One region of the Agarivorans sp. QJM3NY_29 genome, then DNA from elsewhere that is predicted to be linked to it. Evidence: predicted binding sites of a transcription regulator. Region 1 holds the regulator's gene; the other holds the start of a gene.
The links. Region 1 encodes LexA, which represses DNA repair genes until DNA is damaged. Its sites were predicted from a motif close to TACTGTATNNNNATACAGTA; they were not measured.

Region 1 (3,433 bases):
TAAGATCCAAAAGCTCCAGTTATTCATACGAGGCAAGGCCATATCGGGAGCGCCAATCATCATCGGTACCAACCAATTAGCTAAGCCAGTAAAGGCGGGCATCACCGCGCCAAACACCATGATTAAGCCGTGCATGGTGGTCATTTGATTAAAAAAGTTTGGCTCCACCAATTGCAGGCCCGGCTGGAATAGCTCTGCACGGATCACCATCGCCATCGCGCCGCCGGTAATAAACATGGCAAAGCTAAACCACAAATACATTGAGCCAATGTCTTTGTGGTTGGTGGTTAATACCCAGCGCAATAGGCCACGCGGTGCGTGGTGATGTTCTACCTGTTGCGGGTTAAGCTCCGTGGTCGCGCTCATCTAACTCTCCCTTCTATTGCCTATTGCGCCGCGTCGTGTCGTACTTGAACATGGCAACGTCCTTAGTCGTTCCGCTATCACCAATCGATTTATCCAACCATGGCTACTTGGCCGCGTCTTGTACTGCCGCGACATCCTTAGCCTGCACCATATCGCCCGTATCATTCCCCCAAGCATTCCGCTCGTAGCTAATAACTGCCGCTAATTCTTTCAGACCGAGTTGCTTACCAAAGGCCTGCATCGCGGTTCCTGCCACCCCATGCACCACCATGTCGATATGTTGGTTCACATCACCGGTCGCAACTGGGCTGCCTTTTAAGGCTGGGAATACCCCTGGCAGGCCTTCTCCATTGGCTTGGTGGCAGGCGGCGCAAGTCTTCTCATAAACGCTTTTGCCTAAGGACATCAGCTCCTCGTTATCCATGGTCAACGCCACCATGGCCAACTCTTGTTGCTGCTTCTCTACATAAGCGGCTTCGGCCTGAGCCAACCAAGCAAGGTACTCCTCCTGAGGTTTGGCAATCACCACAATCGGCATAAAGCCGTGGTCTTTACCGCAAAGTTCGGCACATTGGCCGCGGTAAATCCCCGGCTGGTCAATTTTGGTCCAGGCCTCGTTAATAAAACCCGGATTAGCATCTTTTTTGACCGCAAAGTCGGGTACCCACCAGGAGTGGATCACATCCTCCGAAGTCATTAAAAAACGAACCTTCTTGCCGACTGGCAGCACCAGTGGATGATCTACTTCCAATAAGTAGTTATCGCGCTTAGCAAGCTTGCCCTGTACTTGCTTCATATCCGAGGCCAACACGCTGTAGTATTCCAGCTCATGATCAAAATAGCGGTAGTGCCACTTCCACTGCGAACCAGTGACTTGAATAGTGAGATCGGCATCGGAAGGATCTTCCATCGCTAATAAGGTTTTTGTGGCAGGAATCGCCATGCCGATTAAAATGATGAAGGGAATTATCGTCCAGACAATTTCAACTTTGGTGCTCTCATGAAATTGTGCGGCAACGGCTCCCTTGGACTTTCGATGATGAAAAATCGCCCAGAACATCACCCCAAACACCACCAGCCCAATGACACAACATATATAAAAAATAGTCATGTGCAAGCCGTAAACCTGCTCACTAATGGCGGTGACACCAGGGCGTAAATTGAACGACATCGTTTGTTGCGCCCATGCTTGATTCACCCAACATGCCAGCAATACTAGCGGTATCCATCGGCCCACAGCGCTCTCCTTTGCTCGTAGCCAAGGCCGGTCACTTCACTGCAAACATCGCTGCTTACAATAATAAAGTGGCCGCAAAATAAGGGAAAACTCCCTTCCCAAAGCAGCAAGGCTTCGCAATTAAAATACCTTACTGCTTATAAAATAGACGCTTAGTTAAATAATTGTAAAGATAATGTTATAAATATAGACATTTAAAATAAAAGCTGTGAAGTAAACGACAAAAGCCCAAATTGCTATAATTTGGGCTTTAAAAAGAAGGGAACTTAGTTTTAGGGAGTAACTACATCCAGTCTGCGGTACGGATGATCCCCACCGCTAAACCTTCAATATCAACACTTTGATACTCTAAATCAACTTCGATAGTTGAAAGTGCTTCGTTCTCGGGATGAAGGTAGACCATTTTCCCGTCACGTTGAAAGCGCTTCACAGTGACTTCATCGTCTAAGCGCGCCACCACCACCTGACCATTATGCACATCGTTGGTTTTATGCACCGCTAATAAATCGCCATCCATAATTCCGATGTCTTTCATGCTCATGCCCTGCACCCGCAATAAATAATCGGCATGCGGATGAAACAAATTAGCATCGACCGCATAGTGCGACTCAACATGTTGTTGTGCCAAAATAGGGGCACCTGCGGCCACTTGTCCAATCAGCGGCAAGCCGATTTCTTCTGGCTCGTCATTCGCGGCATTAGCAGGTAAATGGTCTTCGCTAATACGGATCCCGCGCGAAGCGCCGGGGATCATCTCAATCACCCCTTTTTTAGCTAAGGCGCGTAAATGTTCTTCGGCAGCATTGGCCGAGCGAAAGCCCAGCTCTTTGGCGATTTCAGCGCGAGTTGGCGGCATGCCTGTGTCTTGAATGTTACGACGGATCAATTCAAACACTTCGGTTTGACGGGGCGTTAAGGGTTTCATAATCTACCTGTAAGTTTATACAGCACACTGTTAGTATATACAGCATGATTAATGAAGCAAGGTTTTATCTCGAATCAACAGCTTAAGTGTAGGTTTCAGTTTCATTGGAACTCTTACCGCTACTTTGAAACTACACCCGATATTTTGTGACGCCATCACAAATAAGCAGAGGTTGGGATAAAGAAGGATACGAAAAGTCTAGCCAACTCATTTTTGGACATAAGTTTGTCAGTTACATTACTAAATTAGGATATAACGGATTAGTTAAAGTATGGGAAGGTAACGCCAAGCTCACCTGCAGTTTTTGCGGAGAGCAATTTTGCAAAATGGAGCTACACGACATACACAATTGAGCGTAGCAAAAGATGTCAGGTGCAGCTTTTTGTGTACGCCCAGCATGGGCATGAACTAATGAGGTGAAAGTCCTCTGTAGGAAGGTCACCGTTTAATAATATTTTGATTATTAAACGCTAACTACTAGCGAATGGCAAGGGCATTGCCGCGAGGGAATGTCTGAAGGAAGCCGGACGCAAATCTGCGAGCTGATGAACAAGAACATCATATGAGGCGTAGGCTGGAGGCGAGTTGGCACAAGACAACGAAGCCATGTGATCTAACGGCCACCGTAAATGATGCAGCAGTGCAGAGACAGTACATGTTCTTATCTGGGGAGATCTGCTTAACAGGCGATCGTTAAACTCACTAGCTTGGCCGCTAGCTCAAACAGGCCTGGCACTTAAGTCTCATCAACTTAAGTGAGCAAATACGATGAACAACGATAGCGCTATTTGGGGTAACTCAAACGGTGATTAAGCAGAAGTCAGCAGACGGCATAGTAGCCCAACGCCCATCGTAATGGTTGGGACATGGTGAAGGCCTGAACCTGAAAATCAATGAGGAGCCTG
Region 2 (3,433 bases), 1.4 Mb from region 1:
GCTCATGCCCAATAAATTGCAGTAAAAATTCATGGATTGATCGAGATCTTTTACTCTTACCATGGTGTGTAGAAACTTCATTTATTCTTCCTATTATTAATGACTACAAATTAAATAAATCTAAACTAGCGTAACATTACGCTTGGGTAATACATAAGTCTGTTTGTGGAATACAACTACAGCTCAGGATGTAGCCTTGTTGCTTCTCTTCATCGTTTAAACCACTGTCTTCGAGGATGCTTACTTCACCACTTTCTAGTTTGACTTTACAGGCACCACAAAATCCACCGCGGCAGGAATAGTTCAAATTTAGCCCGGCCTGTTCCGCTTGTTCTAAGATACTTTGTTGATTATTACCTTGAACGTGACTATCCCAACTATCAAACAGAATATTAATGTTCTTACTCACCACCGAGTCGCTGATCTGGTGGCCAAAGCTTTCAGACAAATAATCGTCGGGATGCACCCCTAAGGCGAGCAACTGCTGTTTTGCGCTGTCCATAAAGCCCTGTGGACCACAGACAAATACCGAGCGTAGTTCTAAATCTTCAATATCGAGTAACATCCCGCGATTGAGTCTGCCCTGATAGCCTTGCCAAGTGCCTTGAACGGATTGGCTTAAACTATAACGAATACTGCAGTGTGGCATTTGTTGAGCGAGCACTTCTAGTTCGGCTCGAGCGATCAGATCTTGTTCGCTATGTGCACTGTGTAGGAACACCACATCTAGCTGGCTGTTGATGTCACTCAGGTAGCGCAGCATCGACAGCATCGGGGTGATGCCGCTGCCAGCTGACAGCAGTAATAATTTGTTGCTTGGGCTGGCGGGTAAATGAAAGTCGCCCGTAGGGGCTAAGGCTTTGAGTTGCATACCTGGCTTCAAGTTGTCATGTAACCAATTTGATGCCAGTCCGTTGGAAACCCGCTTAACGGTTATTGCTAAGCTTAAGGGGCGACTAGGAGAACTCGACAGCGTATAATTTCGGTGTACTGGGCTGCCGTCTATCTCCAGCTCAATGCCTATATATTGGCCTGCTTGATAATGGCAGATGTTGCCCTCTGGAGCCTCCAAAATGAAAGTTTTTACATCATGAGTTTCTTCGCGTATTGCAATACACTTGAGTAAGCGGCTTTGTCCCGCTTGCCAATTTGTAGTCACTGTTGGGCTGGATTGTGTTTTTTTGATTTGCTCGGGATAATGTTCTGGCGTCTTGGTTTCTAGTACTTCTATGGTGTCATACAGACTGATCTTACCATGATTGAGTGCCACCACATTTTGTCCAAAATAAACGTTTCCATCGTTACCCTTACGATACTTAGCGAGTGTTGATAGTGGTTCTTTTTGCGGATGAAACTCTCCACGGGCTTGATCGAGGGTTGTAAAAATACAGCGCGAACAAGGGTTTTGCACCTCAAATTCCACTTCTCCAATACGAAAACGTTTCCAGCCATCTTCGGCAAATGCAGCAGTGTTTGTGACCACTAGGTTGGGTCTAAATTGAGCCATATTGTGTTGCGTTGGGCTGCGTGAATTGAGATCTTCTAATGAGGCTTCAGACACTAACAATAGGGGATAGGCGTCGGCGAACGCGACCTGACTATCCCGCTTTTTGACCATACGCTGAGATTGTTCCCCAAAAAATACTAGGTGGCAGTTTTCCCCTAAATATTGGCTAAACCAATGATCGTAATCGTTATGGCAATGTTGTGCTTGAACCGTATCCTGCCAAAGCTTTACTGGAATATAATGATCTGAAAAATCGGTGTATTTAATGTTTACCCCTGCCATGTTAGGAGCTTCCAGATATAAGCCTTCAGGCCGTAAAACACTGTGGATTTGCGCTAACTTGGGGTGAGTTCTGGCGGTTAGTTGTTTGCCATCGGGTAAGCAAACCACAAAACGTCGGTCGAATGCTAGGCCATGTTCTTCTACGTAAGCGTGATTTAAATCAATCCCTAAGGTTGATTTTATGGGGTAAATGCTTAACTGGCTGATCTGCGCTTGACTCACAATAATGCCTTATTATTCTTTGCTCATAATTTTAATCTTACTTAAGGTGGTGCATCGAGGCTAGCTCAAATTACCCTGATGAGCGATTTCTTATGAGGAAAGGCTTGTATTTGGTAAACGCATAACTATACTGTTTTTATATACAGTTGTTGTGGCGTATTTGCTTACTTATGACTTTAATGAATCGTAAAATCATTCATGTGGATATGGATTGTTTCTATGCTGCGGTAGAAATGCGTGAGCAACCCGAATTCGCGAACCTTCCTTTAGCCGTAGGTGGCTTGAGTAGCGGTCGAGGCGTATTAACAACCTGTAATTATCTGGCCCGTCAATATGGTATTCGCTCTGCAATGCCAACCCATAGAGCGCTACAACTGTGTCCCCAATTGGTTTTAGTGCCGCCGCGGCTGAGTTTGTACCGAGAGGTCAGCCGGCAAGTACAGGCTATTTTTGCCACTTATACTCAAGTGATCGAACCTTTATCCCTCGATGAAGCTTATCTTGATGTGAGTGCGTGTGAGGCTTGTCATGGTTCGGCGACTCTAATTGCTGAGCAAATTCGCCAAGATATCTATAACTGCACCGGATTAACCGCTTCGGCTGGTGTAGCGCCGGTCAAATTTTTGGCAAAAATTGCGTCCGACCTGAATAAGCCTAACGGACTATATGTGATTAAACCCGAGCAGATTTCGGCATTTATTGAAACACTCGCCCTAGAGAAAATATCGGGTGTTGGTAAGGTGAGTATTGAAAAGCTGCATCACCATGGCTTATATACTGGCGGAGATATTCGTCGTGCCAAACGCGATAAACTGCAGACTTTATTTGGTAAGTTTGGTGAGATGTTATGGTTGCGTTGTCAAGGGATCGATGAGCGAGCCGTAAGTAATGACCGTAAACGTAAGTCGGTGGCGGTAGAACGAACTTTTGCCCAAGATGAGCGAGATAAAAGCTTAGTAGTTGAGCGTTTACTGGCTTTGTTACCCGAGTTACGGCGGCGTAGCGAGCAACATTTACGACAGGCTAAGATGAATAAGTTAGGGGTAAAAGTAAAATTCGCCGATTTTCAGCAAACTACCAAGGAGCAGCAGTGCCAACAGATTGATGAATCAACCTTAGTGGAGCTGTTTCATCAAGCCTTTGCGCGCGGTAAGGGCAAAGCGGTGCGTTTAGTTGGCTTACATATTGGTTTAGCTTACGAGCAGCAAACAGAGTCGGCACAGTTGAGCTTGCCTTTTAGTGATTAAGTGGATTCCTCAGCACTTAGCCTGTCAGTGCTTACATCTGGTTGTGGACCGAACCGACAGATTGCTCTAATGCCTCATCGTTTGTTGGCTGCTGTATCGAGTTACCACACTATTCCGACCTAGCTCAATAAGCATTTGGTGTAGGATTTGAATTTCGCGCATCCTGACTGCCTCC

Region 2: the regulator LexA is predicted to act here: its motif matches at 2,140-2,159, upstream of dinB (DNA polymerase IV).

What each region holds. Positions count from the first base shown of each region.
Region 1 is NZ_CP194036.2:4,497,223-4,500,655, forward strand. It holds gene ctaD (cytochrome c oxidase subunit I) at 1-366, opposite strand, end outside; gene coxB (cytochrome c oxidase subunit II) at 470-1,537, opposite strand; gene lexA (transcriptional repressor LexA) at 1,887-2,528, opposite strand.
Region 2 is NZ_CP194036.2:3,143,016-3,146,448, reverse strand. It holds gene gloA (lactoylglutathione lyase) at 1-81, opposite strand, end outside; gene ACRRS0_RS14255 (MOSC N-terminal beta barrel domain-containing protein) at 137-2,011, opposite strand; gene dinB (DNA polymerase IV) at 2,191-3,258, shown strand.